2 regions of the Tumebacillus amylolyticus genome follow, and region 1 is predicted to be linked to the other one. Evidence: riboswitches for the same ligand, from Rfam matches in the RefSeq annotation. Region 1 holds a riboswitch; the other holds the start of a gene.
What was found. Region 1 has a riboswitch for thiamine pyrophosphate ahead of JJB07_RS08905 (ECF transporter S component). Riboswitches for the same ligand answer to the same signal wherever they lie in the genome.

Region 1 (4,419 bases):
CGGCGGTATTTGGAGGAGCGCAAGGCTCTCAAATAAGCAGGGACGTACATGATCGCCTCGCACGCATGGTACACTGTGTGCGAGGTGATTTTTTTTATGGAAGTGCGGATCGGGTTCGTTTCCATCGCGCTGGCGATCTTCAACAATACGCCGAGCTCGACGTTTACCTATAAACTGTTTCAGCAACGCCCGTTCGAGGAAGCGATGGCCCGCGCCATTGAGGTGGGTCGCAAAAACTTGCGCGCCACGCAACGCGTCCTCTATTTCAACGCCGCTCACGGGATCAAACTGCACCGGCTCTCGTCGTCGGTCATTCCCTTGGCGACTCATCCCGATGTGGGAATCGATGTGAAAGCGACGTACCCGGAGGAGTTACGAGCCATCGGCGACTTTGCCAAGCAACACGACATCCGGCTCACCATGCACCCCAACCAATTCACTCTGCTCAACGGCTCGGAAAAAGTGGTCTCCGCCGCTCTGAAAGACCTCCAATACCACACCGACCTCCTCGACGGAATGGGGCTCGATCACCAGCACAAAGTCAACATCCACATCGGCGGGGTCTACGGAGACAAGGAAAAAGCGACCCAGACCCTCTACGACAATTTCCCGCTCGTGCCGGACAGCGTGCGGCGGAGACTTACGTTTGAGAACGATGACAAGACCTACACCCTGCTTGAAACGCTTCAAGTCTGTGAAAAAGTCGGGCAACCGATGATGTTCGACATTCACCACGACTGGTGCAACCCAAGCGAGCAGACGCCCCTCGAACTCCTGCCGCGCATCGCCGCTACGTGGGGGGACACCCCGATGAAGATGCACGTCTCTTCCCCCAAAGACGAGAGCGACTTCCGGGCCCACAGCGACTTCATCGACCCGGAGCGGTTGTTGGTGTTCCTCAAAGCTTGCAAACAGCACGGTCTCCCGCGCATCGACGTCATGGTCGAAGCCAAGCAGAAAGACTTCGCCTGCCTCAAACTCGCGGAAGACCTCGGAAAAGTCCGGGGCATCAAGCGAATCGAAGGGGCCGTGCTCACGATGTAGGAAAAAGAATTCCTGGCCGTCACGGGACGGTGCAGGAATTTTTTTCTTCAATTGGGTTGGGATTGGTGTTACATTGTGAGTAGAAGTTTGGGAGGAATGGAGGGTTTACTTTGAAATCCAGAAAAAAATGGATGGTAGCGGGGGCGGCACTGGTGTTGCTTCTGAGCGGTTTCGTCAGTCCGAAAGCGACGTTCGCAGCCAAGGTGACGGCGGAGAGCACGTTTACAGACTTTGCGTTTAATGGAAACTGGGGATTTCTCGGTGACGGGTACACCGTAATTTCGTATCAGGACCACATGTACGTGCCGGCGCGGTTCGTTGCCGAGCAGATGGGGGCGGATGTGTCGTGGGACGAAGCGACGCAGACGGTGCGTTTCCAATCGGGCAAGGGCTCGACGATCTCGCCGCCCGCCACGTACCAGCCGGCCAAAGGCGCGATCACAGTGGATACGAGGGGCGTCCGTTTCGTTTTTGACGGGCAGGAAAAAAAGCTCGACGAGGGTTATGTCGCGATCTCGTACCAAGACCACGTCTACGTCCCGGCGCGATTCGTCGCCGAGAACTTGGGCGCGTTGGTGCAGTGGAGTGAAAGCGATAGGCTCGTCAACATCGTTTCGTTGCCGGAGTCGAACGGGCTTGCGTGGTTGCAGGCATTTGCCGCCAAGCATCCGGGGGAATTGATCGGTGCGGTGAAGTCGGGGATCAAGTTTTCCTCGACGGGGGATGCCTACACCGCCGTTGTGACGCGCAAGGAAGGGCATGTGCCTGACGGAGTGTATTTCGTCAAATCGGACGGTTCGGAGACGAAACTTCAATCCAAGTTTGAAACGGGTGCCACGATTCAGACGGTTGCTCAAGGGGAGCAGACGTTGACGTTGATCTCGGGCGGAGCGGGGATGCATGGCATGTGGTTGTCCGCGTATTCGCTTGGTGACGGTGGGAAGCCGGTGGAGGTCGAGAATTTCTTTGGCGATATTCGGGCGGATGTGTTCACGCTCGATGGCAAGCTGAAGGTCGTGGTTTCCAGCCGAGATTACGATGCAACGGGCTCGTCCAAGGAGGAGCTGTACGAATACAATCCGGCAAGCCATGCGTTCGACAAACTCGCGGCGTACACGAATGAGTACACCAAGGGGGCGTATCAGAATCCGGACGCCGGTGCGTACGACACGCTCTGGCAGATGCGGGGCTACTACGCAGGTGACGAAGGCGGCGGGATTCCGAACGAGTGGAACAGCCATGCTGCGCAGACCATGAACGCAGCCATCCCGAAACTGAGTTGGCTGAAAGAACCTGTCAATCGCAGCGACCTGCGCGTGTTGACGACCGTGCAAGATTCCACAGCCGATAAAAAAACCTACCGCTACACTCAAGGAGATCACTCCGTCGGCATTACGCTCGTACAGGTGCAAGGCAAAGGCTGGGTCGTGGACACGATCGACCCGGAGATGTAAGAGAGTAAGAGAGGGTAGGGAAAAAGCGCTCCCGTGACGTGGGCGCTTTTTTTCCCTTTACAAACACTTTGTCCGAGGACTACAATGGGGGAGTACTTAATTGAATACGAGCAGTTGCTAGGGGTGCCGTACAAATGGCTGAGAGGCGAGATCCGCGCCAACCCTCTGAACTCGATCCTGGGTAATACCGGCGTGAGGAAGTGACGGAGACTGCGATGGCATGTGCGAGGCAACAGGGCATGTGTTTGTCGTCTGATGTCTACCAACAACGAATCTTCTGCCGGGAACCGGGAGAGGATTTTTTTATGCAACGAACTCGTGTCAGACTATCTAAGGGGGAAGTAAGACATGAAGACTAGTCGTGTCGTGAACTTCAGAGAAGTCATGATCACCGTCATTCTTTCGATGATTTGCGGGGTCGCGTACTTTGGTTGGGGCTTTTTGTACAACGTGATGGAGGCAGGGCTTCCGGGTTCGTCTGAAATTATCTACGGCCTGTGGTTCGTCGCGTCGATCCTCACCGCGTACATCGTGCAAAAACCGGGCATCGCGATGCTGTCCGAAGTGGCAGCCGCTTTTGTGGAAATGATTTTTGGCGGTCAATGGGGCCTGAGCACCCTCGTGTTCGGCTTGATCCAAGGCGCAGCAGCTGAACTTATTTTCGCGGGTTTCCGCTATCGTACTTTCAACATGGGCACCGTGATTCTCGCAGGCATGGCTTCGGCGGCGGCGAGTGTGCCGATTGACTACTACCAAGGCTACATCGGGGACCTCACCACGGGCATGCTGGTCCTCAAAATCGCTCTGCGTCTGCTCTCCGGCGCCCTGTTTGCCGGCGTGCTCGGCAAAATCGTCGGCGACCTGCTGGCGAAAACGGGCGTTTTGAACTCCTACCAACTGATCCGCAGCAAGACGGACCGTAAACCGTCCTTCTAATGAATACGACGACGACCAAGACACCCTTTCTCGCAAGTGAAGGGGTGTCTGTGCAATTTTTTGACCGTGATACGCCCGTGTTGCGGGAGATGAACGTCACCATTGAAAAAAATCAAGCGGTGCTCCTCCTCGGCCCTTCCGGCTCCGGCAAGAGCACGTTGTTGCAAGTCCTCTCCGGCATCATCCCGCGCTCGATTGAAGCGTGGTTCAAAGGCACCGTCACCCGCCCGGATCGTGTGGGCGTGATGTTTCAAGACCCGGATGCGCAGTTTTGCATGCTGACGGTGGAAGATGAGATCGCGTTTTCGCTGGAGAATCGTCTGGTGCCGCGTCAGGACATGCGCGGGATCATCGAAAACGTGATGCGCGACGTCCGTCTCGACATCCCGCTCCAAACTCCGATTCGCGAGCTTTCGGGCGGGCTGAAGCAACGGTTGGCGCTGGCATGCCTGCTGGCGTTGGAACCTGACGTGCTGTTCGTCGACGAGCCGACCGCGCAACTCGACCCGCTGAACACGCAACTGGTTATCGAAGACCTCCGCCGACTCAAGGGGCAGAAAACGATCGTGCTCATCGAGCACAAGTTGGACGGGGTCATCGAGTGGGTCGACCGCGTGCTGCTCTTCAATGCTGAGGGGCAGATTGTCGCGGACGGAACTCCGCAGGAAGTCTTGCGGGAACACGCTGAGATGATTCGCGAGTACGGCATCTGGCAGCCGAAGCTCTGGCCCGTCACATGGGAGGAACTTCTGGCCACCGTGCCGCATCCGCTGGCCGAACGTCTGGAAACCCAACTGACTTCGGGAAAAAGAGAACCGGTCCGCACCGACGGTGCTCCGATTCTGGACGTCCGTGACGCAGGGCTTCGCTACAAAAACGGCCATGTCGTGTGGCAAGGTCTCAACGTCACCATCCACCCCGGCGAATGGGTTGCGATCCTCGGACCGAACGGGGCGGGGAAAAGTACGTTCCTGAAAACGGTCGG
Region 2 (4,419 bases), on a different contig from region 1:
GTTTCTTTGCAGTAGTCGAGGAAATGCACGAAGGCAAACGTCGCGCCCATCAGCATCACGGGGACGTTGCGGGCGACGAGGTCTTTCATGGTTTCGGCGAGGCGCGCCATTTCAAACCCGAGGCCTCGGTCGTAATAAAAACCGCTGTCCTCCGTCCCGAAGTTCTCCACCGCTTTCGTGAGATAGCGGGAGAGGGAGGAGTTTTCGTTGACATCGGCGGCGGGTGAGAGCACCAAAATCGCCATTTTGTCACGACCTGCCATGACAAATTTGCGGAACGGCGGCACCATCGACGCATCCCAGACTTGGAGGGTCGGATGGTAGTTCCGACCCTTTTTTGTCGGATCGGTACTGCCGCTGGTCATGAAGACCGCTTGGGCCTCCTCGACAGGCTCGCAGCTCATCGTCAGCTCCTTCCATGCTTGGAAGGGGATCGGCGGGATGTCTTGCCAATGTTTCACTGTGAGGGGGGACTTGCGGCGGGCTTGGCAGTATTTTTTGTAAGCGGGGTTGTGTTGGAATTGGTAGGCGAACAAGTCCAATGCCAGTTTGCCGAATGCCTCATTATGTACGCTCTCTAGATTGGAAGAGTCTGCGAACTCCTCGATATAGCTCAGCACGCGTTCCACGATACGCTCCGATGCTTCGCGCATGGTTGAATCCCTCCTGTTCTCCTCGAAAAAAAGGCCGACACGCGGTCGACCTCCCTCTTCCCTACTCTGCTCGACGCCCGAACACACGCGGGATCTGCACCAAGACCGCTTGCAGAACCACCGCAGACAACGCGCCGACCAGAACTGTATTCGTCAAAAACGGAGCGGCCCAGCCTGTGACTCCGTTACAAGCTTGCGGCAAAGCTACTGCCAGCAAAAGCGAAAGACCTGCCACCAATCGGTTGCTCTCGGTCTTCTCCATTCTGCCCAAAATCGAGACGCCGGTGATCACCAGAGACGCCGCCGCCGGCAAAAACAGACCGCCGACCACCGCATCGGGAGTCGAAGCGAGCACCGCCCCTGCCTTGGGCACGAAGCCGAGGAGGATGAAAATCAACCCGGCCACTATTACCGTAAACCTCGACCCAATCCCTGTCAAGCGAAGCAGGGAGACATTCTGCGCATACGCCGTGGTCGGAAAGCCTCCAACAAGTGTGGAGAGCATCGAGCCGACAGCCTCTCCCGCGAATCCGTTGCGAATTCGTTTGCCGTCGAGCGGGACGCCGACATACTCGGCGGCGACCGCGTAGACGCCCATCGCTTCAATCACTGCGACGATGTAGGCCACGAAAAATGTCGCGAACACGCTCCAATCGAGCGTCAAACTTCCATAAGGCAGCCATTGCGGGAGACCGAACCAAGCCTTTTCCCCCACGCTTGCAAATGACAGCTTGCCCGTTGCGAGTGCAATTCCGTCGCCCACGACCAATGCGATGAGAAATGCGTAGGATCGCCAGAGCCCTTTTCCAAAAGCAGAAAGCAAGATGACGAGCAGTGCGGTGGGAATCGACATCGCGAGCGTAGACCCGCTTAGAAAAGTAGGCGTTCCCGCCGAGCCGCCGAGAAATTCGTACAAGGTAAAGCCGGAAAGTGCAAAACCGACGACGGCGATTACCGTACCCGTTACGACAGGCGTGAAGAGCACACGCATTTTTTGCAGAACGCCGGTCAGGGCGAGCAACAGGACGATGCCTGCGCTCAACAGAATTCCGCCGCCTGCCGCCCCGAGACCTTTCGCTTTGCCCGCCGCGATCATCAGCGCGTCAAACGCCGCCGACGGACCTTGCACGACAGGCAAGCGTGCGAGTCTCATCGCTTGTAACAGCGTCACAACCCCCGCCGCTAAAAAAATCGCGTTGACCATGTTCGACGCGACGGCGACCGGCAACCCGATCAGCGCCGCCACGAACAGCGGGTCCAGCCAGACGTTCGACACGATCACATGCTGCAAGCCGTAGAGCAGAGTCGGCACAGGAGCCAGCTTGTCCTCCAAGCCCACGGCGAGTTTTTGTTCATTTCGTTCTTCTTCCACGTAAGTCCCTCTCCCTTTCCATTCGTAAAGGTTGCAAGTAAGTAGGGCACAGCAAAAAACCGCCCCTGCAGAGGAGCGGTTTTTACAAACACCACGATGGTACCCGTTTTTTTGAAAAACAGGGCCTTCCCTCCGCTGGCATTACCCAGATCAGGTCAACCAGTCGGCAACGGAGTTTCCTAGCTGCCCTCTCAGCCCGTTTCCACGAGCTCCTGTCGGTTTTACCATAGCAGTGACTTCAACAGCCGTCAATCCCACAGGCCATGCCGTCGCCTGGGGACTTTTGTTTGGTGTTGGCGAGTTCTTCGTCGATGATGCCTTCGAGTGCGGCTTGACCACGGACCCCTTCGAGGACGGTGTTGCCGATTTTGATCGTCGGCACGACTTGGATGTTGGCTTCGTGGTAGGCGTGGTGGAGCGCTTTTTGATGAACTTCTTTGTATGTTCGCGTTTCGAGGGCTTCTCGGAAGGCTTTTTCGTCCAAGCCGATTTCGCCTGCCAGTTTGGTGAGGACTTCGACGCTTCCGATGTCCTGCTCCTCTTGGAAGAACGCCTCGAACAGGCGGTGGTTGTATTCATTTGCTTTGCCGTGTTCCTTCACGAACTGGAACCCTTCAAACGCCAGATGGGTATGCGGTTGCGGGGAGACGCGGGGCAGGACCATTTTCAGCCCGAAGCGCTCCGCCATCGGATAGACCGATTGCGCCCACGCTCGCTGGAGATAGTCGCCCTCGACAAGCAACGTTTCATTGGGATACGGCCGCAATTCAAACGGCATCCATTCGACTTCGACGTCCTTGCCTGCGATTGCTTTTTGTAGCGGAACCTCCGCTAAGAAGCAGAACGGTCAGACATAGTCCGAGTACACCTGAATTTTCAACGTCATGTGATTCACTCCTATTTCAACAGGGTATTGGCTCAGTATACGCATTCTTATCCTGCACTTCTGTCAGATGGATTACGCGAAACTTTATATACAAATATGTTTCCTTAGTGCTATACTGAAACAAACAAATATTTCCAACAAGGAGTGAGCGATTTATGTTGAGCGAAAAGTATCTTGAACTTGGATTGATCGGATTAGGTCGGGCCGGTGAGGAAGGCGGTTGGTTCGGCGGACATACGGGGGCGGCGGTTTTGGCCGCTTTCTATATGAGTCGGGAAGAAAATCTGCCGGAGCATGTGCAGGTGGGGTTGCAACGGATGGCGGATCATTTTATTTCGAAGTTCCCGAAGTTGTTCGTGCCTTATGAGAAGGAGCAGGCCGACCCGGCGTTGCTGGAAGTCGTACTCGACGGCCTGCGGGCCAATGCAGCTCGTCTGAGTCATTCGGGGCATGGTCTCGCGTATGGGTTTCTTGCTTTGCGTGCGCTGACCGAGCGTCCCGACATGCTGATTCCAAGCCTTGTGAACGGGTTCTCCGTCACGTTGACGGAATCTTCGAAGGGCTCCGGCAACCGCTACTACGGGCTTGCGGACTACAGCACGTTCACCGTGGAGCAGGTCACGGAGATTCCGGCTTACAACAGTCTGCAAGATCTGGCGGAGCGTGCGTTGGAGGAGTGTCGGGTGATCGTCCCCACCATGACCCTTGGCGAAAAACGCTACCACTTCACAGGCGAAGTCGAGCATGGACTCACCCACGCGCAAGCTCTGATGGAGTTCGACCGTCTGGGGTACTCGTTCTTGACGGAGAGCGGCATGGTGAACCATCGCATCCAGATGCAGTTGAACCGCCGAATTCCGGAGGAGGTCCTGCACATGGAGATCGTGAATCCCCCGTTCGAGTCCCTGTTCGCGCCCGAATACTGGGAAAACGTCTACGATGACCCGCACTGCCTCAAAGTCCCCTACGCCGCTCTCTACCTGCTGAACCGGCTGCCGCAGGAGAAGCGTGCCAAGGCAGAGCGGGATGTCTGCAAGATTCTTTGCCAGATGAAGTAGAAAAAAGGCACTCCCACAACGAGTTGGGAGTGCCTTTTTTTGCAAGTGCCTCTCTTACATGGCCTCTTCTAGTAAAGTGCCACCGGTTTTTGCTTCTTGCTCTCCAAAAAGGAACTCCGTCACTTGGTTCTCTTGACGTTTCCTCACGAAGAACGGGTTGAGCACGGAGACCACGACGAAGTTCGCCGCCAGCCCCCAGAAGCCTTCGTAGATGCCGTGGGCCGAGTTGGTTGCGTAGACGGTGAAGGTGACAATGAGTCCGACGACCAGACCGGAGATCGTCGCTTCACGGGTTTGCGATCTCCAGAACAGCGAGAACACGATCGCCGGGAAGATTTGCACCATGCCGGAAACCCCGAGCAATTGCAGAGACACCAGCGCCGTCGGGAACAGCAGGCCGCAGACCAACGCCAACCCGATGACGACGAAGACCATCGAGCGGGTGACCAT

Region 2: linked by a shared signal. The riboswitch ahead of JJB07_RS00760 (solute carrier family 23 protein) and the one ahead of JJB07_RS08905 (ECF transporter S component) in region 1 are both predicted to bind thiamine pyrophosphate.

What each region holds. Positions count from the first base shown of each region.
Region 1 covers NZ_JAEQNB010000002.1:398,598-403,016, reverse strand. Annotated here, with positions in the region: gene JJB07_RS08920 (glutaredoxin family protein) at 1-36, shown strand, start outside; gene uvsE (UV DNA damage repair endonuclease UvsE) at 97-1,044, shown strand; gene JJB07_RS08910 (copper amine oxidase N-terminal domain-containing protein) at 1,155-2,498, shown strand; TPP riboswitch at 2,608-2,714, shown strand; gene JJB07_RS08905 (ECF transporter S component) at 2,847-3,434, shown strand; gene JJB07_RS08900 (ABC transporter ATP-binding protein) at 3,434-4,419, shown strand, end outside.
Region 2 covers NZ_JAEQNB010000001.1:151,187-155,605, reverse strand. Annotated here, with positions in the region: gene JJB07_RS00765 (LuxE/PaaK family acyltransferase) at 1-653, opposite strand, end outside; gene JJB07_RS00760 (solute carrier family 23 protein) at 715-2,025, opposite strand; TPP riboswitch at 2,136-2,251, opposite strand; gene JJB07_RS00755 (DsbA family oxidoreductase) at 2,264-2,911, opposite strand; gene JJB07_RS00750 (hypothetical protein) at 3,067-3,969, shown strand; gene JJB07_RS00745 (sodium:solute symporter family protein) at 4,024-4,419, opposite strand, start outside.